Regions from separate parts of the Brevibacillus sp. HB1.2 genome, predicted to be linked through region 1. Evidence: a T-box and tRNA genes for the amino acid it is inferred to sense, from the RefSeq annotation. Region 1 holds a T-box; the other regions hold tRNA genes.

What was found. A T-box is a leader RNA that pairs with one kind of tRNA and senses whether it is charged. The one in region 1 lies ahead of leuS (leucine--tRNA ligase), so its partner is inferred to be a tRNA-Leu.
Region 2: it encodes a tRNA-Leu, which carries the amino acid that the T-box ahead of leuS (leucine--tRNA ligase) is inferred to sense. The anticodon was not compared.
Region 3: it encodes a tRNA-Leu, which carries the amino acid that the T-box ahead of leuS (leucine--tRNA ligase) is inferred to sense. The anticodon was not compared.

Annotation. Positions count from the first base shown of each region.
Region 1 is NZ_JABMIU010000003.1:599,814-610,728, forward strand. It holds gene HPY28_RS10985 (shikimate dehydrogenase) at 1-181, shown strand, start outside; gene yhbY (ribosome assembly RNA-binding protein YhbY) at 212-502, shown strand; gene HPY28_RS10995 (nicotinate-nucleotide adenylyltransferase) at 517-1,110, shown strand; gene yqeK (bis(5'-nucleosyl)-tetraphosphatase (symmetrical) YqeK) at 1,094-1,684, shown strand; gene rsfS (ribosome silencing factor) at 1,684-2,040, shown strand; gene HPY28_RS11010 (class I SAM-dependent DNA methyltransferase) at 2,047-2,796, shown strand; T-box leader at 2,836-3,081, shown strand; gene leuS (leucine--tRNA ligase) at 3,151-5,568, shown strand; gene comER (late competence protein ComER) at 5,662-6,495, opposite strand; gene HPY28_RS11025 (helix-hairpin-helix domain-containing protein) at 6,570-7,274, opposite strand; gene asnB (asparagine synthase (glutamine-hydrolyzing)) at 7,393-9,318, opposite strand; gene HPY28_RS11035 (DNA internalization-related competence protein ComEC/Rec2) at 9,523-10,915, shown strand, end outside.
Region 2 is NZ_JABMIU010000007.1:86,388-97,302, reverse strand. It holds gene HPY28_RS17580 (efflux RND transporter permease subunit) at 1-2,481, shown strand, start outside; gene HPY28_RS17575 (efflux RND transporter periplasmic adaptor subunit) at 2,510-3,736, shown strand; gene HPY28_RS17570 (DinB family protein) at 3,782-4,363, shown strand; gene HPY28_RS17565 (cytochrome c biogenesis CcdA family protein) at 4,553-5,263, shown strand; gene HPY28_RS17560 (TlpA family protein disulfide reductase) at 5,287-5,820, shown strand; gene HPY28_RS17555 (hypothetical protein) at 5,993-6,190, shown strand; gene HPY28_RS17550 (YycC family protein) at 6,701-6,871, shown strand; gene HPY28_RS17545 (thioredoxin family protein) at 6,899-7,465, shown strand; gene HPY28_RS17540 (hypothetical protein) at 7,532-7,849, shown strand; tRNA gene HPY28_RS17535 (tRNA-Tyr) at 7,942-8,026, shown strand; tRNA gene HPY28_RS17530 (tRNA-Leu) at 8,071-8,152, shown strand; gene edeQ (edeine self-resistance N-acetyltransferase EdeQ) at 8,313-8,750, opposite strand; gene edeP (edeine non-ribosomal peptide synthetase EdeP) at 9,050-10,915, shown strand, end outside.
Region 3 is NZ_JABMIU010000006.1:231,935-242,849, reverse strand. It holds gene HPY28_RS17040 (ATP-binding protein) at 1-1, opposite strand, end outside; gene HPY28_RS17035 (23S rRNA (pseudouridine(1915)-N(3))-methyltransferase RlmH) at 154-627, opposite strand; gene HPY28_RS17030 (response regulator) at 726-1,841, opposite strand; tRNA gene HPY28_RS17025 (tRNA-Leu) at 2,008-2,090, opposite strand; tRNA gene HPY28_RS17020 (tRNA-Pro) at 2,108-2,184, opposite strand; gene HPY28_RS17015 (hypothetical protein) at 2,301-2,807, opposite strand; gene HPY28_RS17010 (hypothetical protein) at 2,943-3,167, shown strand; gene fosB (metallothiol transferase FosB) at 3,267-3,692, shown strand; gene HPY28_RS17000 (protoglobin domain-containing protein) at 3,847-5,568, shown strand; gene HPY28_RS16995 (chymotrypsin family serine protease) at 5,574-6,677, opposite strand; gene HPY28_RS16990 (hypothetical protein) at 6,713-6,937, shown strand; gene HPY28_RS16985 (VanZ family protein) at 7,036-8,127, opposite strand; gene HPY28_RS16980 (nucleobase:cation symporter-2 family protein) at 8,839-10,149, opposite strand; gene HPY28_RS16975 (xanthine phosphoribosyltransferase) at 10,182-10,772, opposite strand.

The sequences.
Region 1 (10,915 bases):
TTATAACCCCCTCGAAACGCGTCTGCTCAAAGAAGCGCGTGCCATCGGTGCCACTGTTCATTCCGGAATCGGCATGTTCGTGAATCAAGGTGCACTGGCTTTTGAGCTGTGGACGGGCGAACGAGCACCAACTGGGGTTATGCGTGAGGTCGTCTTGCAACAATTAAAGAAAACAACCTGATTTTGCAGGATGAAAAAGGAGGCATTGCCGATGTTGACCGGCAAGCAAAAGCGCTTTTTGCGCGCAGAAGCACATCATCTCACCCCGATTTTCCAAGTAGGAAAAGGCGGCGTAAACGAGAATATGATCACTCAGATCAAAGAAGCGTTGGAAGTACGTGAATTGATCAAGGTAGCGATTTTGCAAAACAATAACGACGATAAACATCAAGTAGCAGAAGATCTGGCAGCAGGTGCTGGAGCAGAGCTCGTGCAGTTGATCGGCCATACGGTTGTCTTGTACAAAGAGTCCCGGGAGAACAAGACGATCAAGCTGCCATAAGTGATCTGCATGCAATGAGACAGCCAATCAAGCAAGTAGGGATCATGGGAGGAACGTTTGACCCGATTCATTGCGGGCACTTGCTGGCGGCTGAACAAGCCAGAGAGCAAGCGGGCCTGGATGAAGTCTGGTTTATGCCTACACACGTTCCACCGCACAAAAAGAGAGAGAGTCTGACGCTGGCGAATCACCGCTTGCAAATGGTTCAGCTCGCCGTGTCTGATCACGAGGTGTTTCGTGTAACAGATGTGGAGTTCGCAAGAGAAGGTCCATCGTACACCTATGACACGATGATTCAGCTCATCAGGCAGTTCCCAGATTGCCGTTTTTCTTTTATCATGGGAGGAGATATGGTAAAAATCTTGCCCAAATGGTACCAGTACCAAGAGCTGATTCATATGGTACGCTTTATAGGTCTAGCGAGGCCTGGAACCGAACTAGATCAAGAATCGAGCGAGGATGTCACATTTGTGGAGATGCCTGTTTGGGACATTTCCTCCACGATGATTCGCGAGAAGGCAGCTGCCAGGAAAAGCATCCGTTATCTTGTACCTGATGCCGTGGAGCGCTATATAAAGGAGAACCGAATCTATGAGACTTTTGGATAATCGGGAAGAGCTTCTCGTTCGCGTACGGCAACAAATGCATGAAAAACGCTACATGCACACGCTTGGGGTGGCTGCGTCAGCTCGCGAGCTGGCAGAGAGATTCGGGGCTGATCCTGACAAAGCCGAGCTTGCTGGACTGTTGCACGATTACTGTAAGTGCTGGCCTGTGGAAAAAATGTTCGAGATTCTCGTTCGCCACGATATGCCTACAGAACTTTTGGAAGGGGAAAAAGAGCTGTGGCATGCCTTTGCAGCAGCTATTGTGATCCAGACTGATCTAGGTGTGACGGATGCAGATATTTTACAAGCTGTTCGCTACCATACAACGGGTCGGGCTGGCATGTCCCTGTTAGAAAAAGTCGTCTGTGTGGCAGACTATATAGAACCAAACCGGGTTTACCCGGGTGTCGATTTTATTCGCGGCAAAGCCATGCATGATTTGGATGCCGCCCTGGCACTCGCCTTGGGAGGCACGATTCAATTTTTGATAGAGAAGCAAAAGACGGTTTTCCCGTTGACATTGACCGCATATAACGATTTGGTTTCCCGCAAAGGGAGAGAAGGAGGGTTTTGATGGTTAAAACAGTAGAAGATTTGGCACAGTTGGTAGTGAAGGCAGCAGAGGACAAGAAAGCAGAGAACTTGAAGGTGCTCGATATTAGAAAGCTGTCCGTGATCGCAGACTATTTCATGATTTGCCACGGAAACAACGAGCGTCAAGTACAGGCAATTGTTCGCGAAATCCGTGATCAAGCCCACAAAAACGGCTTTGACGTCCGCGGTATCGAGGGAGCAGATGAAGGTCGCTGGGTACTGGTTGATCTGGGCGATATCGTTATTCACGTTTTCCATCGCGAAGATCGCGAGTTTTACAATCTGGAGCGCCTGTGGAAGGACGCAGAGGAAGTTTCCTTTAGCGTGCAAGGATAAGGACAGATGGCATACGCACATATGGCCGCTGTATATGACAGGCTGATGGCGGATACTCCGTATGACCAGTGGCTCGATTGGGTCGAGCGTCATTGGACAAAGGGAGAGAAGCCTGTGCGGGTCATTGATCTTGGCTGTGGGACTGGCACGATTGCGATCCCACTCGCCAAGCGGGGATACCGTGTTACGGGCGTGGATCTCTCAACAGAAATGCTTGCGATCGCCTATGACAAAATGAGGCAGGAACAAGTGGATGTAGCGTGGGTCGAGCAGGATATGCGCGAGCTGTCCTTGCCCGAAGCGGATGCGGTCATCTCCTTGTGTGATTCATTGAGCTATCTTACAGAGGAAGCGGATGTGCAGGAAACGTTCAAGCGCGTTTTCGCTCATCTCGCGCCAGGTGGGAGCTTTCTGTTTGATGTGCACAGTCCGTACAAGATGCTGCACATTTTCGGAGACGAGACGTTCACACATGTAGAAGATGAAGTTTCGTACATTTGGCAATGTTTTTGCGACCCGCTGCGTCTGGAAGTAGAGCATCAGTTAACGTTTTTCATTCGTCAGCCAAACGGATTGTACGAGCGGATGGAAGAAGAGCATTGGCAACGGGCTTACCAGCCTGTCCAACTGATGCGCTGGCTGACAGATGCTGGCTTCACAGACATTGTCATCACCGCTGATTACTCGGATATGCCGCCACAAGAAACGAGTGAGCGCCTATTTTTTTCAGCCCGCAAGCCGAAAAGTTTGACATGATTGGTTCGGATTGACTATAATGGCGTTATAACTACAGATTTCGACGCGTTTAAGAGGAATAGTAGGCATAGGATTCGAGCAATCACAGAGAGTTGACGGATGGTGCAAGTCAACCCGAATCTATCTGAACTCACCTCCCAGCACTTGCCCCCAAGGTCATTCAAGCAATGACTGCGTAAGGGTGAGCGGCTTATCCCCGTTACGGATGAAACAAGTGGGTGAATGCTTGTCATTTGCCAATCTGGGTGGTACCGCGGGAATGTTAAATAACCTCTCGTCCCTTTCGCAACAGCGATCTGGGATGTGAGGTTTTCTTTATTATTTTCACCTATTTTAAGATGGGAGTGCTTTACCATGGTATTCAGTCATCAAAATGTCGAAAAGAAGTGGCAGCAATATTGGGAGCAGAACAAGACCTTCAAAACCTCCGAGGATGAGGGCAAGAAAAAGTTTTACGCACTCGACATGTTCCCATATCCATCTGGAGCTGGCCTGCACGTAGGACATCCGGAAGGCTATACGGCTACTGATATTTTATCCCGCATGAAGCGGATGCAAGGATATAACGTTCTCCATCCAATGGGCTGGGATGCGTTTGGTTTGCCAGCGGAGCAATACGCTCTCGATACAGGAAACGATCCGGCGGAATTTACCGAGCACAATATCAACACCTTCCGTCGCCAAATTAAGTCACTCGGATTTTCCTACGACTGGGATCGCGAAATCAATACGACCGATCCGAATTACTACAAGTGGACACAATGGATTTTTACGAAGCTGTATGAGCACGGCTTGGCTTATATTGACGAGGTAGCTGTAAACTGGTGCCCTGCTTTGGGAACGGTTTTGGCGAACGAAGAAGTCATTGACGGAAAAAGTGAGCGTGGCGGACACCCAGTAGAACGCCGCCCAATGAAGCAATGGGTCTTGAAAATTACTGCGTATGCGGAAAGACTCTTGGCTGATCTGGATGAACTGGATTGGCCAGAGAGCATCAAGGAAATGCAACGCAACTGGATCGGTCGTTCTGAAGGGGCAGAAGTAACCTTTGGTATCGAAGGTCATGACGAATCCTTTACCGTCTTTACAACTCGTCCAGACACTCTCTACGGAGCAACTTACGCGGTATTGGCTCCTGAGCACAAGTTGGTTGAGCAAATTACCGTACCAGCTCAAAAAGAAGCAGTGGAAGCGTACCTGGATCAAGCGAAGCACAAGAGCGATCTGGAGCGTACTGATCTGGCGAAAGAAAAGACAGGAGTATTTACCGGAGCATATGCGATCAACCCGGTTAACGGCGAACGTCTGCCAATCTGGATTGCAGATTACGTGCTGATCAGCTATGGAACAGGCTCCATCATGGCGGTTCCAGCGCATGATGAACGCGACTATGAGTTCGCAAAAACATTCGATCTGCCAATCAAGCAAGTAATCGCTGGCGGAGATATCTCCAAAGAAGCGTATGCAGGCGACGGAGAGCACATCAACTCCGGTATGCTCGATGGATTGAACAAAGAACAGGCGATCACCAAAATGATCGAGTGGCTGGAAGCGGAAGGCAAAGGAAATCGCAAAGTAACATTCCGTCTGCGCGACTGGCTGTTCAGCCGTCAACGCTACTGGGGTGAGCCAATTCCGATTCTCCATCTGGAAGACGGCACGATGAAAGTCGTTCCAGAATCCGAACTGCCAATCGTATTGCCAAAAACAAAAGAAATCAAACCATCCGGTACAGGTGAATCGCCATTGGCAAACATCTCGGAGTGGGTAAACACTGTCGATCCGGAAACAGGTATGAAAGCACGCCGTGAGACAAACACCATGCCACAATGGGCGGGTAGCTGCTGGTACTTCCTGCGCTTCATCGATCCGCACAACGATAAGGCAATGGCTGATCCAGACAAACTGAAAGAATGGCTGCCAATCGACATTTACATTGGCGGTGCCGAGCATGCGGTGCTGCACTTGCTCTACGCTCGCTTCTGGCACAAGTTCCTGTACGATATCGGTGTCGTACCAACCAAGGAACCATTCCAAAAGCTGTTTAACCAAGGAATGATCCTGGGTGAAAACAACGAGAAAATGAGTAAGTCCAAAGGTAACGTCGTAAACCCAGACGATATCATCGACAGCCATGGTGCCGACACACTGCGCATGTATGAAATGTTCATGGGACCACTGGATGCTTCGATCGCTTGGTCGACAAAAGGCTTGGATGGCGCACGCCGCTTCCTGGATCGCGTATATCGTCTGTTTGTAGGTGACAACGGTGAGCTGAACGGAAAAATCGTGGAAACCTCCAACGTGGCTGGCATGGAGCGCGTGTACCACCAAACGGTGAAAAAAGTAACAGAAGACTACGAAGGCCTGCGTTTCAATACGGGTATCTCTCAGTTGATGGTATTCGTTAACGAAGCGTACAAAGCTGAAGTTCTGCCGAAGAAATTCATGGAGGACTTGGTAAAAATGCTGTCTCCAATCGCTCCGCACTTGGGTGAAGAGCTGTGGGAAAAACTGGGCCACAGCGAGAGCCTGTCATACGAAGCATGGCCTACGTATGACGAAGCGAAGCTGGTTGAAGACGAGGTAGAAATCGTCCTGCAAATTAACGGCAAAAACAAAGAGAAGCTGCTCATCGCTTCTGATTCGACGCAAGAACAGATGGAAGAGATGGCGAAAAACAATGAGATGATTAAAGAACTGATCGAAGGAAAAACGATCGTCAAAGTCATCGCTGTTCCAGGCAAACTGGTGAATATCGTCGTTCGTTAAGAAAAGGACGGCAAGAAATAAGAAGAGGAGTGGAGCCTGTGATTGACAGGTATCCACTCCTTTTTTCGTAAATCAACGCTTCTTCGTCTTGCGCTAATGTGGCTGATTGCTCAAATTTCGTGCAACCAGTTCCTGGTCCTCGGCAAACTTTGCTTGTGTACGACGAAATACTTGGGCGAAAAGACCGGGAATACCGTTTTGCAAAGGAATCAGACCTTCCCCAGTAATTCCACCGGGCACGCAGACCCTCTTTTGCAGAGTAGGAAGGGTGAACGCTTCTTCTCGTAAAAGATCTGCGATCCCAATTAGCATTTGCGTGGTCATGTAGGTAGCAGCTTCTTCGGAAATGCCAGTTTCTTCAACAGCTTCTTGAATCATTTGCTGCAAAATATAGCTGATAAAAGCTGGTCCACAACTCACAATGTCAGAAGTAATTCGTAAAAAAGGCTCCGAAATCTCAATAGGGGAGCTAATGTGGGCAAACAGACTTCGTATAAAATGACGTTGTTCCTCTTGGATTCGTGATCCAAATTCACATAAGCTGACACCACTCATTACGGCATTTGTGATAGAAGGAACGACTCTGGCAACCGCACATGGAACTTGAGTCTCCAAATCCGCAAGCTTGATCGGACTGGTGATCGTAATCAATAGGTGGTCTGGCGTTAAGGCAGGAGCAATTTGTTCGAGCATCACGCTATATTCCAGTGGCTTGACGCACAGCACGATCGTTGTAGCTTCTTTGACCAAATCGGCATTGCTGTGCGCGACAATGAGCCCGGGATGTTTTTCTGCCAGTTGCTGCGCCTTCGAAAGGGTTCTGTTGCTGATAATGACATGACCAGGAGTCAGCGCCTTGGCTGACAGCAATGATTCAATCAAGATACTGCCCATGCTGCCCGTACCAATAAACCCAATTCTATTCATGGGCATACCTCCCTCCGATATTCTTTTCCCATTCTATGTAGGAGTGCCTATGATCATGACCGGATGCTGAGCACTCATTTTACCACCAGCCGATCTTTTATCCGTGCAAACATCTTCTCGCCAATTCCCTCAATCTGTTTCAGGTCATCCGCTGAACGAAATGGCCCTTGTTTTGTCCGGTACTCCACGATTGCCTTGGCACGAGCTTCTCCAATCCCGGGAAGACTCATGAGCTCTTCGACAGTTGCCATGTTGAGATTAATGGCTGAGGAGGCACCAGTGGTGGATACGCTGGAAGCAGATTGTACAAGGCCAATGGATGCGGAGACTGGCGCGGTGGCCCCTTTAGCCGGGATGACAAGAGCAGCTCCATCTGTGAGCGGCGCTGCCAAGTTGATCTGGACAAGGTCAGCATCAGGAAGGGCTCCTCCTGCTTTCTCGATGGCATTTGCGACACGCGTACCTGGTTCGAATTGGTATAATCCAGGATTTTTCACTTGTCCTTTCACATCGACATAGAGAGGAGAGAGGAGTGGTTCCTTATCCTTATCTTTTTCCGGTGTCGCTTTTACAGATTTGGCAGGTTGAGCAGCTGCTGAATCATCTGTCAGTTCTTTTGTTTCAAGATTCGATGCTGCATAAGCAGGAGAATGCAACGGTAGTTCGTCAGTCTTATGTGATTGGTCGCGTTGATAGATCCAATAGCTACAACCGACAAACAGAACAGCCGCAGTCAGCAAGATGATACGACGATAACGCTCCCACCACTCCAGCACCATAACAAAAACCCTCCCGTCCTTCACATAGCGATACGTTCATAGAGTGAACTTGTTCTCTATCAACGATGCTACGAAAAGTAAGAGAGGGTCTGCAAATCTATTTATTGCGTTGTCGCTGTTAGCCGATATGCAGCAGCGAATTTTTTTTGCGGCGAAGGTCTACATTTGGGCTGACAAAAGGCTCAAAATTGTGCTTTTGCTCAATGAAGATTTGATGCCACAACATGAAGACCAGGATCGTCCAGATTTTGCGACTGTAATCCGCATTTCCTTCGCGGTGTTCATCGAGCAAGTACAGCACATAGGCCTTATTGATCAAATTATCCACCTTGGATTCAAAAATGATCTCTTTTGCCCATTTGTAAAATTCGTTTTTGAGCCAGTGACGAGTCGGAACAGGGAAGCCCAGCTTCTTTCTCGTTTGGATCTCAGGTGGCAGGAAGTCTTTCATCGCTTCACGAAGCACGTGCTTGGTCGTGCCGTTGGCAATTTTGTACTTCGTTGGAATGGTAGCGGCGAATTCAAATACCTTAAGATCAATGAAAGGTACTCGTAACTCCAAAGAATTGGCCATCGTCATCTTGTCGGCCTTCATCAAAATGTTGCCTCTGAGCCAAGTGTGAATGTCCAAGTATTGCATCTTGGTCACATCGTCATATTCGGAAGCGCGTTTGTAAATCTCTTCTGTGATGGTGAAAGGAGATACATACGACTCCGAACGGGTGATATCTTCCATGACGACACGCTTTTTCATCTCTTCGCTGAAAATCAGTGCGTTTCCGAAGAAGCGTTGCTCAACTGTTTTCGATCCGCGGATGAGGAAGTTTTTCCCTTTTACCTGATCGGGGAGGCGTTCTGCCATATATCCGATGGAATGGCGCATCCAGCCAGGCATCCCGGAAAACATTTTGAGAGAATGAGGCTCTCTGTAAATATTGTATCCGCCAAAAAATTCATCTGCACCTTCACCGGACAATACGACGGTTACGTGTTCACTCGCCATCTGCGCTACAAAATAGAGCAGGATGGCAGAGGGGTCCGCTACTGGTTCGTCCTGATGCCAGATAAGTCGCGGCAATTCATCCATGTACTGCTTGGCGTTTATCACGCGCTCGAAATGCTCCGATCCCAAATATGCGGCGGTTCGCTTCGCATAATCGAGCTCGCTGTAACCAGGAATATCTGAGCCGACAGAAAAAGATTTGACTGGCTCGAATGTACGCAACATCCCAACGATACTGCTAGAGTCAACACCACTAGACAAGAAGGCTCCACGAGAAACTTCGCTAATCCGGTGTTTGTCGACAGATTCGAGCATGACACTGCGCGTACCCTCAACAAAATAAGAGAACGGCTTGCTTTCATCTGGCTTGAATTCTACATCCCAGTACCTTTCCAGCTTGATCTGGTCGTTTTCAATCACAAACGAGTGAGCAGGCGGTATACGGTAAATGCCAGCAAACATCGTGTCAGGATCGGGTACATATTGGAACGTCAAATAGTGATAAAAAGCGGTTGGATTCACTTCGCGATTGAATCCTGGCAGCTCCAGCAAGCTTTTAATCTCGCTGGCAACCCCGATCGAATCATTTGTCTCGACATAGTAGAGAGGCTTGATTCCAAAATGGTCGCGTGCCCCAAACAGACGTTTTTTACGGGAGTCGTAGATCGTAAAGCCAAACATCCCGCGCAAATGCTTAGGTGCATCTGTTCCTACCTCTTCATAAAGGTGGAGGATGGTTTCAATATCAGAATCGGTATGGAAAACGTGACCGATGTCCTTTAACCATTGTTGTAACTCTTTGTAATTGTAGACTTCACCGTTACCAATAATCCAGATGTCACGTGTTTCGTTAAACAGCGGTTGATGTCCGCCTTCCACGTCAATGATGCTTAAACGACGAAAGCCCAGGGCGATGTTGTCTTCAAGGTGAAAACCATCGTCATCTGGACCACGGTGCAGGATGACACCCGTCATTGCACTAATCGCTTCTTGTTGAACAGGCTTTTGCCGCTTGTTATAGAGTGATACGATTCCGCACATAAGAAATGACTCTTCCTCTCACTGGATTGCTCCTGCTAACTCTATCATGTATCGACCATCAGCGCAATCTCTTATGAGTGCCAGTAATTGACCTCGAAAACGCTGATTCTACAAGGGAATTAGCCTTTCGTCTTTTCTATTTTTGTCCCCATTCGGTTAGATATACTCCCTTAGGAGACCATGATTCGTTCGACAAAACGGTTCATGAAAGAACAGGACGGGGGAATTGCAGTGTCAATATGGATAGCAAGCCTAGCGATGATGATCGGCCTCATTTTGTCCGCCTATTTACATCCTGCTTGGCTGCTGTTGGCTGCAGGCGTATCATGGGCAATCGTTGCATGTATCCCGTTACCATACCGCAAATTCGTTGCATGCTACTCACTGATTATGATTCTAGCAGGTCTCTTTTTTTGTGGGTACGAGATTCTCCACAGCTCTGAAGTGAAACCATTGGCAGAAAGGGAGCAGAGCATCTGGATAGAAGGTGTCATTGATTCACCTGTGAGACGGGACGGGGATGTAGCACGATTTTTTGTCACGATAACATCCTGGGGTGAAAATCAACCTGATCAGAACGTGCATCGGTCTCTAGAAAAAATCGCGCTTCGTGTTAAACTTGCTTCTTTCCAGGAAGCAACACAAATAGAGCAGTGGAGACGTGGCAGTGTTATCGTGGCTCCGATCCGATTATCCCTACCAGCTCCTACGCGTAATCCTCATGCCTTCGACTACGCCAGCTACTTGTATTGGCAAGGCGTCCATGTTACAGGAGAAACAAGCTATCAAGCGATTGATGTGATACCTGCTTTCTCCGTGTCGGCAAGCTTTCAAGAGTGGCAGGACTCGGGTGCAAAGAGAATTGAATCATTATTTACTGATCCAGAAACAGCGGGTTACATGAAGTCGCTGCTGCTTGGTCTTGGACAAGAGGTGAACCTTGAGCTTGCGGCGATGTATTCGAATTTGGGCTTAAGTCATATCCTCGCGATTTCCGGTTTGCATGTGACGTTGGTTAGCTCCATGTTTATGTGGTGTTTGGAACGGATTGGAATCAGACGCAGACTCGCATTTGTCGTAACGATTTTGTTTTTGATCGGATATGTGCTTCTGGTGGGAGCCAGCGCGTCCGCGATCCGATCTGGACTGATGGGGAGTGTGGGTCTTCTCTGTCAAGTATTTGGAAAGAGGTTGGACGGCAAGGACGTCTGGGCAGGTGCACTCATTCTGATGCTGGTGTTGAATCCGTATCAGCTGTGGCATGTCGGTTTTCAGCTTTCCTTTGCGGTGACACTTGGTCTGATTATTTTTGTGCCATACAGCTTGCATGTGTTTGTGCGGGTACCCGTCTGGATTCGTACACTTGTGTCGGTTACTTTGTCAGCCCAGCTCGTTTCTTTCCCGTTTCTCATCTATCATTTTCATTTGTTTTCACCAGTGTCTTGGCTGGTCAATTTGGTAGTGACACCGATTCTCTCGGCTATAGCACTACCGTTCGGGTATATCGCGGTTGTCCTCGATTTCGTCCATCCGTTTTTGGCCGTGATCCCTGTTTGGGTATCAACGGCTATGCTGAAATGGATTCATCTCCCGCTGT
Region 2 (10,915 bases), on a different contig from region 1:
GAGGGTGACGCCAAGCTCAACATCCGTGTACAAGGTGAGTTTGCTGATGTCGAACAAATCGCGCTGACACCAATCTCTGTCGGTGGAAACTCCATCAGGCTCAGCGATATTGCCGAAGTAAAAGACACGCATCAAGATGTAACGCAAATGAGTTACGTAAATGGAACACCTAGCTTGGGGATTAAAGTGACAAAAGCTTCAGGCGGAAATACCATTGAGGTAGCAGATGACGTAAAAGCTGAGCTGGAGAAAATCAAAAGCGAGCTGCCAGAAGGCGTAGAAATCATTACGACTCTGGATACATCCATCTACATTAAGGATTCCGTTTACACCACCGCTGAACATGCCCTGTTGGGTGGCGGTATCGGTATGATCTTGCTGTTCTTCTTCTTGGGTAGCTTGCGATCCATGGTCATTGCGGTCATCGTTCTTCCAGTATCGATCGTTGCTACGTTCTTGCTGATGTACATGACTGGACAGACGATCAACCTGATTTCCCTCTCCGGTTTGACATTGGGATTAGGATCATTGATTGACTTTGCAGTTGTTATGCTCGAGAATGTTTTCCGCCATCGAGAACAGGGAAAAGGCATGATGGAAGCCGCCTTGGATGGTTCCAAAGAAGTAGGAACGGCAGTTATGGCTTCGGCTTTGGCGCAAATTTGCGTATTCTTGCCGATTGCCCTCACAGAAGGTATTGCCTCTGAGTTGTTTGGACCACTTGCATTGACGGTTGTTTACTCACATATTGCGGCGCTTGTATTCTCTATTTTGCTCGTGCCGATGCTGAGTTCGAGAATTTTGAACAAAATTCCGTCGCATACACATCATGAGAACTATCGTGGAATCAATCCTGTTACGTGGTTTAACATTGGATTTAGCAAAGTAGAAAAAGGCTACCAAAGATTGTTAAAATGGTCATTGGGCCATCGTAAAACGGTCATGATTTCTTCGGTGGTCATGATGGTGGGCTCTCTCGCATTAACTCCATTGATCGGGGCAGAATTTATCCCGGCCATGGACCAAGGTCAAGTAAATGTCTCCATCAAAATGCCAAATGGTACCGTTCTGGCTGAAACTGAAAAAGTTACCCGACAAGTAGAAGAAATTGTCAACACGGTTCCGGAGAAGAAAATTGTTGCGACTTCGGTTGGTAGCAATGCATCACCGATAGCGAGCACCTTGTCATCCAATCAGGGAACGATCAGCCTGATGCTGGTAGATCTCGACCAGCGCACACGTTCCTCCAATGAAGTTGTAATGGATCTCCAGGAAAAGCTGAAAGATATTGCTGGACCTGAAATCAAGGTAAGCGCACCATCTGGTATGACTACGGGTTCCCCAATCCAACTGAAGGTTAGCGGGGATGATCTGGCCGTATTGAAAGACATTAGTGGTATCATTAAAGGTGAAATTGAGAAGGTAGCTGGTACGAGTAACGTAACAACCAGCTTGGAAGAATCAAGACAAGAGCTGGAAGTGAAGATCGATGCTGGGAAAGCGAGCTTGTACGGCTTGACGACTGGACAAATTCTCTCCAGTGTTCGCACTTCCTTCCAAGGTCAAACGGTAACGTATTATCGTACAGGTGATGACGAGATTGACGTCAACCTCAAGCTGCCGAAAGAGTTTCAGGAAGATATAAACTTCTTGAACAATATGCGTATTTCCGCTCCAGGTGGAGCACAGATCGCGCTGACCTCAGTTGCGACTATCAGTAAAGTAGACGTGCCGGTTTCGATTAACCGTGCCAACTCCAGCCGTGAAGTTCAAGTAACGAGTGATTTGGCAGGGCGTGACCTGAGCTCTGTCACACGGGAAGTGCAAGAGAAAATCTCGAAACTGAATCTCCCGGACGGCTACACAGTCGATTTTGGCGGGCAAAGTGAAGAAATGATGGAATCATTCACTAGCCTTGCTCTCGCGATTGTGCTGTCAGTTGTGCTTCTCTATATGGTAATGGCAGCGCAGTTTGAATCGCTCTACACCCCATTTATCATCATGTTCTCCGTGCCACCGACCGTTACAGGCGTTCTGCTTGGACTATTGGCGACAGGCACAACGATCAGCGTTGGGGTTTTGATCGGGTACATTTTGTTGATCGGTCTGGTCGTGAACAACGCGATTGTATTGATCGACTACGTGAACCAATTGCGTGCAAAAGGCATGGAGCTGTATGATGCGATCCTGCATGCTGGACCGATTCGTCTTCGTCCGATTTTGATGACGACACTCACCACCATTCTGGCGATTGGACCGCTCGCATTCTCTGGCGGTGCCGGATCTGAGACGAATGCACCAATGGCCGTGACGGTTATTTTCGGTCTCGGATTCTCTACACTGATTACACTGGTTCTGGTTCCTGTCGTTGCTTCCTGGTTTGATGATTTAGGGAAAAAGAGACGCTTGAAGAAAAAGTTGAAACTCGAAAAGAAACTTGCTAAGAAACAAAAGACAATCAATCCCGCTTTGGAATCGTAAGACGTTTGTGGGAAGAGGAGGGACATACATGAAACTAAATAAAAAACCCGTCATTTTGGCACTACTGGCCATCTCGCTAGTGGCAGGGTGCTCCAGCCCGCAAGCGGAAACGCCGCCTACGGAAACAGTGGAAGCGTCAACCCCTGTACAGATTGAAACTGTTGCAACGGGAACAGTGGTATCCGATTCTGGTCTCACGGCAAAGCTGGCACCGAGTGAGGAAGTGCAAGTCTCCCCGAAAATGGGTGGGAAAATTTCTTCCCTGCCAGTGAAACTGGGCCAATACGTGACAAAAGGTCAAGTATTGTTCAAGCTCGATGAAAAAGATCTGGTGAACAGTGTCAAACAAGCAGAAGCAGCCTACAACGTATCAAAAGCGAGCTTAAACCAAGCAGGCAGCAGCTCTGATCAAGGCTTGGTTCAAGCGAAAAATAGCCTGAAGCAGGCAGAAACCGCACTTCAGGATGCGAAAGTAAACCAGCAGCGGATGCAACAGCTCTTTTCACAAGGAGCGATTTCCGCTCAGCAGATGGAGCAGGCAAATTCTCAACTGACAACGGCACAGACCTCTTATGATAACGCGCAGCAGGGAGTGCAATCTGCGGGACAAAAAACAAGTGTGCAAGTTTCCGAAGCCTCTGTACAGCAAGCGCAAGTAAGTCTGCAAAATGCTCGTGAGCAATTAGCGAATGCGACTGTGACGTCTCCGATCAATGGATATATTTCCAGCGTAAGCGGCGCAGTTGGTCAAATGGCAGGTCAGCAGCCGGTTGTAGTTGTCGTTAACACGAATCCACTTCTGGTAAAAGCGAATCTGTCAGAAGCAGACATCACAAAAATAAAAGTAGGAACTACCGTAAAAGTAAACGTACAATCGACAGGAAAAACGATTGATGCCAAAGTAACGGCGATGAGTCCTGTAATGGATACGCAGCTCAAGGCATATCCAGTGGAGATTACGATTCCAAACCCATCCAATGAGCTGAAGTCCGATATGGTAGTGAATGTAACCTTCCCAACGGTTGGGGAAAGTGGAGCAAAATCGATCGTGGTAACGCGCGGTGCGGTCTTTGATCGCGATGGTAAACAGTATGTATTTAAGCTGGAAGGTGACATTGCAAAACAAGTCGAGGTCACTACAGGGAAATCCTCTAGTGATACGATCGAAATTTTGAAAGGCTTGTCTGCCGGCGATAAGATCGTGGTAAAAGGGCAAACACTGCTTCAAGATGGCGGCAAAGTCACTATTCAGTAAAAAAAGAATAGCAGAGAAGGGGCGGAGTACATCCGCCTCTTTTTTGTGTACAATGGAAGTATTCGTCTCACTATTTCAAAAGGGGGGTGTATTCCTTTGTACTTCCGCAAACCACAGTCTGGTGATTATCCTGCGCAGTTTGAAACCTATATCAAAATCGCACCTGAAGGGAATCTGAATGAGTTGCTTTGCGCTCAGGAGGAAGAAATACTTGCATGCTTTCGATCTTGCGGGGAGGAACAGAGCATGTTCCGTTATCAGGAAGATAAATGGAGTGGAAAGGAAGTTCTCGGCCATATTATGGATACAGAGCGAATCATGTGCTATCGCTTGCTGTGTGCTTCCCGCGGAGATAAGACCCCCTTGCCTAGGCATCAGGACATGTACGTCAGTCGTACGAATTTTGACCGTCGACCGCTTGTTGATCTTCTCGAGGAGTATCGGACTGTGCGCTCTTCTACTCGAGCATTGGTAAAAGGGCTTACAGAAGAAGAGTTGAGTCGTTCGGGCGTGATTATTCAGGACAAGACAACTGCAACTGCACTCGTCTATTTTATCCTTGGGCATGCTGCTCATCATCTACATGTCTTCCGAGAAAGATACATGTCACATTTGTCACAAATCTGATCTATTTTCTAAAGTGGACCAGATCTATCCATCCAATTGTTACGTTTTGTGCTGAGTTTTAAGACATAATGAATATTATGTAAAGTAAATTGTCACGGTTTTAAGACAAAGTGTCATTGCTACTTTTGAAGGGGGAAAAGATTCGATACAATGAGAAGATAGTGGATAAAATACCCACCGGAGGTACATATGACTGGCGATATTACTGTGTTTTTGGCTTTTGCAGCAGGTTTTCTCTCTTTTATTTCCCCTTGCTGCCTGCCGCTTTATCCTTCCTTTTTGTCTTACATAACTGGGGTTACGGTTGATGAAGTGAAGAAAGGGAGAGCTGTTTTTCGCAAGCAAGCCTTCTTGCATACCTTTTTCTTCATAGTCGGGTTTTCGATCATTTTCGTTGCGCTCGGGCTGTCTACATCTTGGATCGGAAGCTTGTTCACTGACCAACAGGACTTGATTCGTCAACTGGGCGGTATTTTGCTTGCTATCATTGGTTTGGTTATGCTTGGCGTGTTTAAAATGGATTGGATGATGCGTTCTTTTAAAATCGATTTAAAATCGAGGCCATTGGGGTATACTGGGTCCATACTGGTGGGAATGACGTATGCAGCTGGATGGACACCTTGTGTGGGACCTATTCTTTCTGGCATTATCGTCATGGGTGTTTCCAATCCTGCAAGCGCCTTGGCCTACACATTGGCGTATACGCTCGGATTCGCCATTCCATTTTTTGTCATGACGTTCTTCATCAGTAAGGTGAACGCGATTGTGAAGTATTCCGACCTGTTTATGAAAATCGGAGGAGCCATTATGATTTTGTTTGGTATTCTTCTGTATACAGATAAACTGACGGATATTACACGCGTTCTTATTCAAATGTACGGAGGCTTTACGGGATTCTAACTCAGTAGGGCAGAGGTGACAAAATGAAAAAGCTGTTGCTCGCGGTGCTCGTATTATTGGGGGTCGGACTTGCTGTTTGGGAAAAGCCTCAAGAAACGGCCGCAATCGTAGCAGAGGTTCAAAAACCGGAAGTTGGCTTTGCGGCTCCTCATTTTACACTGACAGGATTAGACCAGCAGACGTACAAGGTAGAAGGAAAAAGGGCAAAACCAGTAGTCTTGAACTTTTGGGCTTCCTGGTGTGGACCATGCAAGCTGGAGGCGCCGGATTTACAAAAAGTCTACGAAAAATACGGTGGACAGGTTGATCTGTATGGCGTGAACGTCACGAGCAATGACAGCCCGGAAACAGCTATGGCCTTTGTCACTACCTACAAGCTGACATTTCCGATACCAATGGACGTAGCTGGTACTGTGTCGAACCGTTACAAGGTGATGGCATTTCCAACTACGTACTTGATTGACACAGATGGAATTGTACGAAAGAAAATAATCGGAATGGTTGATGCTCCTACACTGGAGCTAGAACTGCGCCAGTTGCTAAGTCCAAAGCCATAGGGAAGGCTCATAAGTCGCTTGGAGAGAATTCTCCGGCGGCTTTTTCTATTTGTAGACACGTATGACAAGGCCCATTTTGCAAGTGAATATCTTGATTTTGTATGTTTGCCTAAAGAGCGGGGTTGTTCTCCTTCATAGACTGGAGTGATCTAGGGCAAAGGGAGGAAAACGGATGGCCAAGGGCAAAAAGATCAAAAAGAAGAATTCGCGACAGCACCCCAATCAAGTACAGCTGAAAATCGTAACGTCCCATACATGTCAAGTATGCAAGCAGCAATGTGCACGAGGGTTGGCATATCTGGAACAGATGTCCCAGCCCGGAGCGATCGGCTTAGGTGTACCATGCATCCTCACTAAGCAAAAGCCATAGCTCGTCCTTTTCCATGTGCGGAATATAGTGTTTAAGAGAGAGAGCCCCTTCGTGTGGCTCTTTTTTCATTTTTTTATGAGGAGTTGAGAGGTGAGTAAATGGGTCAAAAGTGGTTCAGTAGAGCCAACATGTCACAAAGTACTTGATGACGATGTGTAACTGGTGGGGATGACAGCCATGTGGTTGATAAGGTAACCAAGAAAAGATTGGGCCTTCTCTGCCCCCAGAATTCGAGCCAGGAAAAGGCTGGTCTTATTCAAATATGTGATACTGGGGATGCTTATTTGGCAAATAGGCAAGCATGCAGACCAAATAAACGACTTTTTCATCTATGTGGATTCGTAAACTTCCTATTTTATCTGCTGCCTAGCAAGCTAATGTCATTTTAATCAATGATGTTAGCTTGTTATTTAAAGGCTTCCGAGTACCAGACTTGTATGCTGGCAGGTTTAACGGCTGTGTATTATACTGAAGGGACTGATAAAAGCAAGGGAAAGGGGCAAAAATGACATGCGTCCATTACAAATATCACCAGAGACGGCTGTCAAGCTGTCGGAAGCTCTTCAGGTACCTTTGGAGCGTCTCATGCACATGCCACAGCATATCTTGTTGCAAAAAATGATGGAGCTGGCTAATCAAGAGAAGGAAGCAAACGAAGCAGCAAATAAAAACCAAGAATAGGCGAGCGATACAAAAGGAGGAGAAAAGATGGGGGCAAACGTAGCACATAAATTCCGTACGGGGCTCAAGCCACAGGCGTTTGTGGAAAGCATGACAAAGAATCAGGATACATACCAAAATTGGTCGGATGCATTTTCATGGACGGATGAACAAGACCGTGCGTTTTTTGCTTCGCTCCAGCATCGTGATGACCTCAGATGCTTGATTTTGGCTGCGGACTGGTGTGGCGACGTCGTTCGCAACTTGCCAGTCGTCTTGCATGCTTTGAAAGAAACAGACATGCCCGTGGAAATGATGGTGATGGAAGAACACCTCGATCTCATGGATGAGTTTCTCACGATGGGCGGTCGGGCGATCCCTGTTGTTATTTTTGCGGACACAGGCGGGCATGTTCTGGCAAAATGGGGACCGAGACCGAAGCATGTCCAAGCTGTCATGACGGCGTTTAAACAGCAAAACCCGGATCGAAACGCCCCAGATTATGAAGACAAGATCAAAGTGGCACGTGCCGAAATGCTCGAGCAGTATGGAGAAGGCACTGGCTACCAGCAAGTGATTGTCAAAGAACTGAGAGAGCTGCTTTCCTCGATCTAATCTATCACATCAATAACAGGGCGGAGTCACGGCTCCGTCCATTTTCATGCAGAAGGGCTGAATAACATGTATTACTACGGGAATGAAACCATTATGTCCTTGGAGCAGGTGCTTCGTTTAAAGGCATCGGAAGTTCGAATTCTGGAGTGGGTACGTACCTACGAGTTTTTAGAAAACAGCTATGGAATAGATGAAGCCGTTCCCTACTTCTTGGAGATAAAATGCGAAGAAGAGCAAGTGAAGATTCGTAAAAACCGCATACTTGACTTCCCGGAATACTCCTGTGAGGAAGAAGCAATATTTCAAGAAGTAGACGAGGCACTGCGCGTCTTCCACGAGTGGGCACAGGAGATTTTGGCGAAAAAAGAGAGTCAATCCAAATAAATATATTGACGTCAAACAAAGTTCATGGTAAATTAATAAATGTCGCTTCTGGTTGAAGAAAGTAAACGCAGAAGAAAGACAGCACATATTGTGGGGAGATAGTGAAGTGGCTAAACACGGCAGACTGTAAATCTGCTCCCTCCGGGTTCGGCGGTTCGAATCCGTCTCTCCCCACCATTGATTTTCTATTGATGATGTGCTATTTTTTCATAGTTTCACATGCCGGTGTGGCGGAATGGCAGACGCGCGCGACTCAAAATCGTGAGGGAAACCGTGGGGGTTCAAGTCCCTTCACCGGCACCACATTAAAAACGAATGCACACTAACCATGGTGTTTACAGACACATGGAAGGTGTGCTTTTTTCATATACGAAAAAACAATTCAAACAGCGGCGAGTCTAAGACTTGATTTTTAGGTCTTAGGTCGCCGCTGTTTCATTTTCGGGGAACGAAAATAGCTGGCTTAAAAGTTCAATTCTGCAATCGTCTCGCCAAACAGAACCATGCCATTTTTTTGAAATCCGAGTGAAGCGTAAAGGTTTTCGGCTGCGACATTGGCTGGAGCATAACCAATGACAATTTTTTGACAATCGTCTTTTGCTTTCAGTATATCAATGACTTGCGAAATCGCAGCACGTCCGTAGCCTTGGCGTTGATAGTTGGCATCAACTAAGAGTCTGTAAATCCAGTAGTTTCCATCGTCAGGGTCAAGCCCATACATGACAAAGCCAACCATCGTGTCCTCATGGTATATGGCCAGAGGGACAAATGTAGTTTGAAACTTTGCTTCGGCTATGGAGTAGAGGTTCGGGGCAACAAACTCACTCTGTTCAGGAGTAGGTTCCAGTTCAATACACTCTTCCCAGTTTTCCAGGGTTACTTCACGAAGTGTCACAGACATCTAATCACATTCATCCTTCCAGGGGGTGTTTTTGCCAATATATTACATTTTATCCTACGTGAAAAGACAGCCAAAATCAATAGCGTGCACAAAATTTTTTCCATTCTATGCAGCGCTAGAAAAAGGAAAAAAGAGATGGAATTCATCTAATTTTCTGAAATAACATTTAATGGAAAATTCATTTGACACTATAGAAGAGTCATCGATATAGTTGGGATGGAAGTATTTGTAATCAATTAGATTTTTTGCCATATTCGAATTGTGATTACATCTGCACAATTCCGAAAGGGGGAAATGCATTGCATCAGGATAAGAAGCAATGGAATGGCGGATATCCTTTAAGTCATCCACAAAAGCGTATCTGGTATACGGAAAAATTACATCCACAGCTTCCTGTCCATACGTTAGGGGGGATGGTGCGGGTTCAAGGAAAAGTGAAACTGGATGTACTTGAAGCGGCCATTCACCTGTTCATTCAAAAGAACGATGCTTTGCGACTCAACTATCAGGAAGAAGAGACAGTCCTTCAGTTTGTTGGAGAGTACGAACCGCAGCCATTGCAGGTATTTGATTTCAGACAAGAACCGAATGCCCCTGATCGGTGCAGACAATTCCTGCAAGCTTTGTTTGCAAAACCATTTTCGATCGGACAGGAGCCTCTATTCTACTTTTGTCTGATTCAACTGAGTGACGTAGAAGCGGGATATTTTGTAAAGTTTCACCATTTGATTGCTGATGGTTGGTCCATCTCCATTATGACAGAACAAATTGCTCACTATTATGACACGTTGTTAGCAGGCGGTTCCGTTCATGTAGGAGATGAACACGCTTATCAAGCTTTTGTCGACAGGGAGCATGCCTATTCTCAGTCTGAGAGATTTGAAAAGGACAAGCGATACTGGCGGGACAAGTTTCAGAGCTTGCCTGTGATCACGACATTAGCAAAGGCAACAGATACGACCGAGGGCAAGCGTAAAGTCTATGCATTCAACCGTGAAGATTCGACAAGAATACGCCAATTTGCAGACCAGATGAAATGCTCGCTAAATTCCTTGTTTGTGGCTCTCGTCAGTCTTTACCTTCAGCGTTGTACGAGGCAAGAAGAGATCGTGATTGGTACGCCGCTGTTAAATCGCTCAGGCAAAGTGGAGCGCAAAATATTCGGGATGTTCACCAGCACTATGCCATTTCGTCTGGCAGTTCCGATGGAAATGGATGCCTTCGATTATGTTAAACATGTCAACAGGGAATTGACTTCCTGTTTTTTTCATCAGAAATATCCGTACGATTTGCTGGCTCAAGAATTGGAATTGAAGAAACATGGCTATGACAGCCTGTTTCAGATTTGTGTAAATTATTACAGCACGCAGCTGCCCTTCACCATTGGTGGGTATCCCGTGACGAATGAGGAGTTTTACAACGGTCACCAGTTGTATTCGCTCCAAGTAATTATCAGGGAATGGGCTACAGATGAACAATTGACGCTGGAAATGGATTATAAAATCGCCGAGTACACGGAAAATGATGTTGATCGAATAGCGGATCATCTCGTAAGGCTGCTCAATCAAATGATCGCGAATCCAGAAGTACCACTGTCCAATCTGAACTTCCTTGCTGACGAAGAGTTGGCACTACAGCTCAAAACGTGGAACGATACAGCTGCTTCCTATTCCAGCGAGAAGACGGTTGTCCAGTTGTTTGAAGAGCAAGTTAAACGCTCGCCACAGGGAGTTGCATTAGAGTCAGAGGGGCGCATGCTGACATTCCAGGAACTGCATGATCAAGTAAATCGACTCGCTCAGTCGTTGCGTAACCGTGGAGTTGGCCCTGGCGTTATTGTTGCGCTTCTGGCAGATCATTCGCCAGAGATGATCATCGGGCTGTTGGCCGTGCTAAAAGCAGGCGGGGCTTACCTTCCGATTGACCCTCAACTCCCTTCTCAGCGCATCGAATATCTGCTGTCTGATTCTGGAGCGGACCTGTTGCTTCGACACACCACGCGAACAGAGGTTATTTCGTGGTCCAAAGTAATCCTGGAGCTCGGTGATTCGTCCCTGTATCTAAATGATGGGGCAATCCTGGAATCGGTTAATCAGCCAGAGGATTTGGCCTATGTTATTTATACCTCAGGCTCTACCGGCAATCCGAAGGGAGTCATGGTTTCT
Region 3 (10,915 bases), on a different contig from region 1:
AAAATGTATCCCCTTCCCTTACAGAGCCCGAAGATGTACGATCTTTTCGTTTTAAGAGTACCATTTCCCCCTCACAAAAATCTCACAATGTTTTTACGTATAAAGAAAAAAGGAGTCTCATGGTTTCGAGACTCCTTTTGCCGTTGAACTGGACTACCGCAACGGCTCTCCCAGGCTGATTCGTAGCGCTCTGTACAAGCGTTCCAACACGACTAAACGCGTCAACTGATGCGGATATGCTTTCTTCGGGAGTGCCAGCCGATCATTTGCTCTGACCAAGACTTCCTCTGATAAGCCAAGTGAACCGCCAATGACAAAGAGAATCTCTTTTCGGCCCTCCATCGACAAATCTTCTATTTGCACAGATAGTCGCTTTGGCGTCCATAGCTCTCCTTCTCCAGTGAGGGCGATGACATGCTGCTCTTGTTTGACTTGCGCGAGAATTTTTTGTCCTTCCGACTGCCTCACTTGTTCGATCTCAGCACTACTCATCGTTTCCATTCGGGCTTCTTCTGGAATTTCAACAATGTCCATTCTGCAATAGACGGCCAAGCGTTTACTGTATGCTTCCACTCGCGGCAAGATATCATTTTTGATTTTTCCCACAGATATAATGCTGAATTGCATGAAACTCGCCTTCTTCCTTTTTCTAGGAATGATAGCAATAACTTCTCCCAAACTTCTCACATGATCTGTGGTCGAAATGATATCTGCCTGCATCATTGTCACTGTCCAGCCACGCGGGATACCCACTCGCTTATTTCCCTCGGCGGCTCCATGTCCCACTCTTGGTGATAGGCATCAGCGAATTTGGCATAGTGCTGGACGATTTTCTGTTTTTGTTCGCCCCTTGCGTAAATCTCCATCAAGGCGACATTCATTTCCTCGTGCAAAGGGTACACCGCCAAGTACTCTTCCAGCCTGCGCGCAGCCCTTGGTAACTCCTTTGAGGCAATGTCGAGCTCTACCAGTTTGCACACCAGCTCCGTATACTTTTTCCGGTACCGTTCTTCCAGAGGGGCTTTCCACAAGAAATCCTTGCGATCAAAAAGGGCCCCCTTGTACATTGCACACAAATTTTCGACTCCTCCTGCGCTTTTGCTGTCCTTTAACGAAGAGAGATCGAATTGCTGGAATGCCAATAAATCGTACGTCTGATCCATCGGGTGAAATAGATAGCCTTCACCCGTTTTTTGTATATCGATGCCGAGTTCTTGCTCTTTCATGATTTTCTTCAGTCGATACATGGTATTGTGCAGGTTATGCGTGGCCCTGCTCTCGTCCATCTCCGGCCATAAAAGATCAGTCAGATGCCACTTGCTGATATCCTCCTTGGGATGACAGAGAAAGTAGGCAAACAGCTCCTCACTCTTTCTCGTTGGCCATCGAACAACCTCACCTCCTGCATTGCGCACGTCCAAGCCACCAAAGCATTGGATGGAAACGTTCTTCATAGGTTGTTTGATCGGGGCCGTCATTTGTAGCTGTTTGACTAACCGATTTGTAACTCGTTCAATGGCCGCAGGCGTAACCGGTTTTAAAATATAGTCAAACGCGTACACCTTAAACGCATCCAACGCGTACTCTTTATAGGCAGTCGTAAAAATAATTTTAGTGTGCTCAGACAACTCATTTATTTTAGAGCCTAGCTCAAGTCCGTTCATTTTTGGCATTTCTACATCTAAGAACGCCACATCAGGGCACAGATCGGGCAGACAAGCGAGAGCCTCTAGTGGATGTGTGAATGCTCCAACGATCGTGTAGTGATCGTTTTGTCCGATGACATGCTTCATGAGATCAAGGATGGGTTTCTCATCTTCCACTATCATTACCGTAATCACTGTCGTCCTCTCCTTTGGCAGGCTTTGTTTGTCCTGCTGCTTCCATGCAATCTTCCCTATCTATTGTCGGTATAATGGACAATGATTGTAAGAACAAAAAAAAAAGTGAGAAACAGGCCTACTCACTGTTCCCCACCTTATAACGAAAACCATATGTATAGATTGCTGGTGCCGGTAGAGGGACTTGAACCCCCACGGTTTCCCTCACGATTTTGAGTCGCGCGCGTCTGCCAATTCCGCCATACCGGCCTATTCAAAACAAAACATGGTCGGGAAGACAGGATTCGAACCTGCGACCCCTTGGTCCCAAGCCAAGTACTCTACCAAGCTGAGCTACTTCCCGATTTCCAGCCATATCGGAACTTCTCTCATTCGACAATTTCCGATAAGTATTGCAACACTTACATACTATACAGGCAAATTGAACCAATATCAATACCGGATTTTTTTGGAAGATAGTCATTTTTTCCTAGTTTTTAACTTCCCTCTCCATGATGTACAGATTTTCCCACATGGTATTTGTCGTTTCAGGAAATCCTGCGGAAGGTTAAACGGATAGTCCAGCGGATGACGCCCTACAACGATCCAGCGCCCATTCGGAAGCTTTTTCAACTGGTACACACGGAAAAATCGATCACTTGAATCGAAGGCAAACCAGACCACAAGCGTCGCACACCTGCTGCCCGAAGAGAGGACCTTTGATTTAACAATCGGTGGTGCCCCGATCGTATCACCTACAGGGATCGCGAGTTGTCCGTTTATTCGCCGCAAATCAAGATTGCCGATCACTCGATTTGCCAGACAAGGGGTCATGAATTTTTGCAGGAAACGGCGAATTTTTAACTTGGAATGAAACCGCTTGGGTAAAATGATTCCGCGATCCCCCACCCGCTTATGCGCTGAAAAAATAATCGTAAAGAAAGCTTGCTCTGCCAATCGAATGACTTGCACCCATTGCTTTTTCATCTGACGTCCCTCCCCCTGTCAGACTATGCATCGCGGGAGGAAAACGGTTGGACGCGTATCTATCATACATAAACCGTTGCGTGCGGGGTAAATTAATACGGTGTTCCCATCATCGAAACCCGCAGGAGGTATATCATGCCTAGCCAAATTAACACCGACTCGCTTAAAAAAGCAGAGGTAGCCACCACGCTGGCAAAAAATATGATTACGCAAGCGATCGAGCAATCTGCAGCCAATCCACAGCTCGCCGAAGAAGCCTTGAAGCAAGCGTCTCAGGAAATTGCCCAAGCGCAAACGATGGTATCCCAAGTCCAATCCACGCTGCAAACCCAAGCGCAAGCTCAACAAAGTCAATCCTAAACAAATGGCAGGCAGACCCGGGATAGACTGGTGGTTTGCCTGTTTTCCTCATACAATAGCAATAGTTGCAAGATTATTGCTAAAAAGGTGGGGGACGTATTGCCGCAACTTCAAGGATTGAATCATTTGCTTTTCTCTGTCTCAGATCTGGAGAAATCTTTTTGTTTTTACCGGGATGTCCTGCATGCCAAACCACTTGTACGAGGTCGCAAGCTGGCTTATTTTGAACTGAATGGCCACTGGTTGGCGCTGAATGAGGAATCAGACATCCCACGCAATGAAATTACTCACTCCTATACACACATGGCCTTCACGATCTCAGAAGAGTCATTTGATGAGTGGTACGCTCATTTAGAAAAGTACGGCGTTACCATTTTGCATGGACGGGATCGTTCGGAGCGGGATAAGCGTTCCATTTATTTCACCGACCCTGATGGGCATAAGTTCGAATTACATACAGGCGCTCTCCAGGACCGCCTCGCCTATTACCGGGACGAAAAGCATCACATGACCTTTTTTGAATAATGGATGACGCTGCCCATTTCTTAATATACTTTTCACAAAATCACAATAGTTCCAAAGATTCAACTCCATTCGTGAATGCTATAATCTAAAAAGCACTTACGGCCTATTCTTTTGATGAATAGGCCCGTTTTTCGTAAAAATATGGAGGGATTTTATGTTTGGTAAGCGTGGCGCTCAAACCGTTACCGCCTCAATTCAAAAAAGCGATGTCCAAATGCCCGATCAGCTACAGGGAAAAGTTCATTTTTTGCAAATGAATCAGACAGACCTTGATCAGTTGAAACAAATTGAACCACTCCTAACCCAACACCTAGAGGCCATTACAGAGCGTCATTACCACATGCTTCGCCAATACCCCCATCTTATGCAAATCATCGAAACGCATACGACGGTTGATCGATTGGCTGTATCCTTTCGTCACTATTTGCAATCGCTTCCACATGCCAAGCTAGACGACGCCTATGTAGCCGGGCGTAAGAAAATCGGAGAGGTCCACAGCAAAATTGGACTTGCGCCAGAATGGTATACGGGCTCTTACTTGCGGGTCTATGAATTTTTGATTCCCGCAATCGTCAACACTTATTCGAAACGTCCCCAAGAACTATCTTCCGTCCTGTTGGCATTCATGAAGATCATCACGCTTGATTCGCAAATCGTCCTCCAATCGTATCAGGAGGATAATGATTACAAAGTTATTGATCGCCTGGGCGAAGTTCTGGAGTTAGTGATTCAGATCGATAAATTCAAGCATGTGCTGGACACGCTTGAGGATACAACCGAGGAAGCTGGCAATGTGGGATCTGCTGCCGAACAACTAAGCGAATCTGTGCAAAAAGTGGCTCAATCAGCGGTCTCCGTTGCAGAGAGTGCTTCCACAACAATCGAGCAAGCGACGATGGGCAAAGATATTATCCAAGAGTCATTGACTAGCTTTCTTTCCATGGCAGATGAATTCCAAGAGATGCAAACAAAAATTTCGCAGTTAATGACGTCCATTGCAGAAGTTTCCCAGGTCGTCCAAGTTATACGCAATATTGCCGATCAAACCAATCTTCTTGCATTGAATGCGTCGATTGAGGCAGCACGAGCCAACGAACACGGGCGCGGCTTTGCTATCGTGGCAGATGAAGTGCGAAAGCTCGCCGAACAAACCAAGCAATCCGTTCAAAGCATTACGGCCACAATCAATAACGTCCAGAATGAAGCTGTCCAGGTAAAAGAAACGGCCACTCTCATGAGCGACCATTTTAACGATAAAGCGAATCAGACACGTGATGCGATTGGGATATTAGGAGATATTGTGCAAAATATTGAGACTGTCGGGCATTCCACCGGACACATTGCAGCATTGGCACAAGAGCAGTCTGCTGCCACAGATGACATTTCGATGCGCATATCGCAAGTCCAGACGAATATGGAGCAAGTCTCTTCGCATGTCTCGAATGCAGGTAAAAACGTCTATGATGTTGGCGCCGGCATTAATAGCCTGCACAAGCTAAGCATCACACAAACGAGCCACTTAAAGACCAAACATTACTTGCGAATCGTCAAAACCGACCATCTCTTATGGAAATGGTGGCTATACAACTTCATGCTTGGGTATCACCACATTGATGAAAAAGAACTCGTCGACCATCATCAATGCCGCTTGGGGATTTGGTATGACGAAGCCCTGAACAATCCATCCGTGAGCACCTTGCCCTCTTTCAAGCAATTAGATGTGCCTCATCGACAGTTCCACGAAACTGTTCGGCGGATTTACTATTTCGTCAAGCAAGGAAAACTAGAGGAAGCAGAAGCTGCGTTTGATACGCTAGAAGATATCTCAAACCGCATTCTCCACATACTGGATCAGTTAGCCAAAGAAGTTTCCTAATGCTATTATCTATTCGTCTTTTTCTTGCTCAGCTGCCTTTTGGAGGCAGCTTTTTTTGTTTGGACACGGTTTAACTCAGTGGCAGACAGTGGTCTCGTACGAGCGTTGTTTCTCCTGACTCTTTTGGCTTTGGCAACTGACTTGCCAGTTCTCCCTGCTGATCTTGCTACCCCGACACCAAGCGCTTGCAATGCCCAGACAACCGGATACGAAATCGAGAGCCTGCCATTGGCTGAACCAGCAAAATTCACGGCTGCAGCGTAATTGCCCGCAGTCAGCCAAACAGAGCCAGAATCTCCAGGTAAGGAGATGGGAACCGTACTTCTGATGACCGTCTGATTCTGAAAACGGATGGTCCCCAGCCCTCCGTAGTTCCCGTAACTGACATCAATATCGGTGTGGATGGATTCAACCGTTCCCCATGCCAGCCCTGATGAACGGCCCACTTTTTTCAATCTGCGCCCGATGCCATACGAACGTATAACACCTGGTACTCTGCCTACTGTTGCATACCGAGGGGCAAGGAGTCGATTGGAAGTAGGGATACTAATCGCTGCATCCATTCGATTCACTGCATTTCTCCGAAGACGAACATAGCGATACAAGCGTCCGATTCGATCTCTTCCTGAACGACCTCCGTCTGCTCCGCCAGGCTGGATGGTCTCGGTATAGCCACTCGTATTGTTACGATTCAGGACGTGATTGTTACTCAACACAAACCGTTGGCCTCCTCGCGCAACGATTAACCCAGCCGTTCCGGACGCCCCTGGATAGCCGATGCTGTATCCAGCGATCACAGGTCTGATTCTGCTGCGATAATTCGTTGCAGAGGGACGTACAGTAGGATGACATTGGCACCGTCCAGAGGTGACCGTTCGAACAGGAACGGATACATGGGCTGTCGACACCTGACTTTTGACACGGACGCAACTTGGGCATACCTTCTTCACGGCGGCACTCGCATTTACGGTATACATCACAATGCAGGCGCCGTCTTTTTTGTTATTTCCGTTTGCATAGCCAATCCCGATGCCAATTACGCCCGGCATTCGCTTCCACCTTTTGACCAAATGCTTCTTGGCCAGAAGCGCTTCCTGAAAGGTTGCCATGGCACCCCTTCCTTTCTGGAGGTAGTTTGTTTTACATGTCATCGTATGTAAAACTTGGCCAGCACTGTTGGACGCTTGTCATTGCGGGGAAGCCTTTTTTAGAACCTGTTGTTCGAGCTGTCGTGGTGGGAGGAAACAGGAGAAAACGCTCCAGCTTCTTGGGCCACCTGCTTGGGGGATTGACTGCACGGCTCCATGGAAAAAGCGAAACCGCGTCCAAAGTAGAGGTTCAAAGAGGCTTCTCAGAGGTGGACGCTTAAGGGCGTGTTTCTCTTTTTCCATTGCGCCTCGGCTGTGTCCCAAAGATCTTCGCTTATTTCTCCTGTTTCCAGACGTATCTACCAAAATCTTGCGAGCACTATTTTCGACTGGGTCTGAGACCGGATGCATAGTCAAAATAAAATCGGCGCCTGCCTCGGGAAAACAAAACGAGTAGACCATGAATGAGGAGTGCAAGCGTAATTACTACGATGACGCCAAAGGTGAAAAGGATGAGGAATGGATAAAAGGCCGACTCCATCCATCTTTCTATTTGACTGATTGCATTCGAGGTATACATGATAAACCATGTGAAATACAGGGCGAGAAATCGCTTGAATAAAGATGTTGCGGAGGGCTTTCCGGAATCTTCGTTCACCAGTCTGAACCGCAAAATCGCTGTTCCAATCGTCTTTCCATTCCATAATAGCGGAATGAAATAGAAGCCAAGCACTATACCGAGTGAGGTACTGATCAGCTCTGTCAGCCAGCCAAACGGAAGAAAAACGTCAAATAGACCGGACATAAACTGGACTACTATACAGTCGATCAACAACGCCAGCAACTGCGGTACTGGGAGGACGATATCACTCTCCATCACACTGGCTCTTTTCGCTGCTATGCTCTTAGTAGACGGGAACAAAGCCAGTATAATCGGTGCAACGAAAAAACCAAATAAAGCACCGCTGCTGTTGAGTATGAGATCATCGACATCGAACAGTCGATACGGACAAAGATAAATTCCATAGATCCCTGTTAATTGTGTGACTTCAAAGAACAGTGACAACGCAAAGCCGAACCCCAAAGCCCGTTTCCAATATTCCCGCTTCTGAAAAAAGTAGCGAAGGTAGACGCCGAAAGGGAATAATAGCAAAAAATTAAAAGCGGCTTGCAAGAATGCTTGCTTTTTCACGAGCTGAATATAGCTGGATGGCTGTGACCATACAAACGAAGTTTCCTTGAGAATATCACGGACAAAGGTAAACGGTATCAACGAATAATAAACGGTATTCTCTGCTTGCATGGCGCAAGTGTCCCTTGTAGCGGGCAAAGGAAGCAGCACCAAAAACAAAGCGCATAGCAAATAAAACAGAAAGGAAGAGCTTAAAATGAACCGCCACCAACTGAAAAACCCATCTTTTCTATAGGTGTAAATAAGCCAGGGAACAAATAAAACATAGCACCCTAACATAAAAACAAGAAAAGCATATTGAATGGGAAAAACGTACGGAGACATGCAAGAACTCCTTTTTGAATAACTAGGTAACAGCAGCAATTTTCATCATCGGATTCCTTCTATCTTTCTTCCATTTCCCACTAAATTATTCACATGAGGAATCCTAAGTTGTTGCTGTAGTGGTGGGGAGGAAACAGGAGAAAACGCTCAGCTTCTTGGGCCACCCGCAGTAGGATTGACTGCCCGACTCCATGAAAAAAAGCGAAATCCGCGTCCAAAGTGGTCCATTCAGGAGGCGTCTCAGAGGTGGACGCTAAAAGCTTGTTTCTCTTTTTTTCATTGCGCCTCGGTCTGTGTCCCAAAGCTCTTCGCTTTTTTCTCCTGTTTCCTCTACGAACTTTCCGTGTTAATCGATTTTTAAAAACCTTAGAAAGAATGTCATCAGTTACGCCTGAGAAGAATATTTCCAGACGTAGCGACTTGTGGAGTCCTACCGAGCGGAGAAGGGATTCGCCGGCAACAGAAACGCAACGTGTCCGAGCTACGAAGCGGCTACCACTTTTGCGTTTCCCCGCGAGTCCCTTCGAAGCGGGCAGTCTTGGCCTCCTGCAGGACGGAGCCTGGAGCCTAGACTGGAAATATTCTTCTCTCCACCGCAGCCACGATAAAAGGAAAAACCGCCACTCCCTGTCTAACCAGGAAATGGCGGTTCATTGTTTGATAAGGTTAAGACGCTTCCGAAACAGTTACATTTGCCGGAGCAGTCTGAGATGCTTTTTTATTCGTATGAACGAGCAAGATGTTCAAGATGACGGCAGTCAAAGAACCTGTCACGATACCATTTTGCAGCATCATTTTTGCCAACGTAGGCAGTTGATCAAACATCGCTGGAACTGCAGCAGAGCCTAGCCCAACAGCGATACTGCAAGCAGCGATCAGCAGATTTTCGTTTTTGTTCAGGTCAACCTGCGAGAGAATATTAATACCAGATGCAACAACCATCCCGAACATAGCAATCATCGCTCCACCCAATACCGCGTTAGGAATGACCGTTGTCAAAGCAGCCAGCTTCGGCAGTAGTCCGAGAACAACCAGAATTCCACCGGCACCAATCATCACATCGCGCGATTTAATGCCAGTCAAGGAAACCAGACCAACGTTTTGCGAAAAAGCCGTGTAAGGGAATGCGTTGAAAATGCCGCCCAGTACAATTGCGACCCCTTCCCCACGCAATCCTTTGACTACATCTTGATCTGTTACTTTTGTATCGGTCACTTTACCGAGTGCAAAGTAAACACCTGTGGACTCAGCCATGCTGATGATGTTGACGAGAATCATGGTAACAATGGCGACAATACTGAACTGTGGTGTACCGAAGTAAAACGGTTCAACCACGCTAAACCAGGAGGCTTCCGCTACACTCGCGAAGCTGACCATCCCCATCATATAAGCTACAGCCGTACCGACAATCAACCCGAGCAATACAGAAATCGCACGAATAAATCCGGTAAAGAAACGATTAATAAGCAAAATGATAACCAACGTTCCTAAAGCCAAAAGCAAATTGTGCGGTTGTCCAAAGTCCGGCATGCCTTGTCCGCCAGCGGCGTTGTTCATCGCAACGGGAATGAGCGACAGACCAATGATCGTAACGACTGAACCTTGTACCACGGTTGGGAAAAAGCGCAGCAGCTTGCCAAACAGTGGAGCTGCCAAGACAACGAATATACCCGATATGATGATGGCACCGTAAGCGGTCGCTAAATTGCTCGTAGAAGCAATCGCGATAATCGGTCCTACTGCTGTAAACGTACATCCTAGCACAACGGGAAGGCGAATCCCTGTATAACGCGTGCCAAGGACTTGCAAGAGCGTCGCGATTCCACATGTGAAAAGGTCGGCAGCAATCAAATAAGCGATTTGCGTAGGAGTCAGATTCAGAGCACCACCGATAATCAACGGTACGACGACTGCTCCTGCATACATGGCGAGGATGTGCTGTAAGCCCAAAGTAACAATTTTATGTTTGGCTAGCATGAGTGAACCCTTACCTCCTATTCATTTTTTGATTATACGCGTGCAGGCTCTTCTTCAATAAAGTGAATGCCTTCTGGTGACATCGATTCAATACGTGCCAATGATTCGATTCGTACGCCAGCTTGCTCCAAGAGACCACGGCCTTCCTGGAAGCTTTTTTCGATAACAGCGCCAACCCCGACGAGATGAGCACCGGCATCTTTGATAATATTCGTAAGTCCCACCAGAGCAGCTCCCGTAGCTAAGAAGTCATCGACAATCAATACGCGGTCTTCTTTAGACAAATACTGACGGGAAACACTGATTTGATACGTTTCCTGGCGAGTAAAGGAATGAACAGGAGCAGAGTATACTTCCTCTGTCAACGTGACAGCTTTTTTCTTTTTCGCGTAGATAAAGGGAACACCCAACGCAAAGGAAGTCGCCATTGCAAAATGAATGCCACTTGCCTCAATCGTCACGACTTTTGTGATTTTTTCACCAGCGAACAGCTCGGCAAAACGCTGTCCGATCTTCATCGTCAATTGTGGATCTACCTGGTGGTTCAAAAACGCATCCACCTTCAAAACGGATGCCGACAGTACCTTGCCGTCCTGTACGATGCGCTCTTGTAATTCTTTCATCAATTCTTCCTCCTCGGGTATGGTTCCGGCCACTTTTATATCTGTAGCCTGCTGAAATATAGAAAGCCCAGAGCGGACAGTGTCACAAGCGGGCTACGTAACAAACCAACGCCAAGTGAAACTGTCCCTCTGGGCTTTTATCC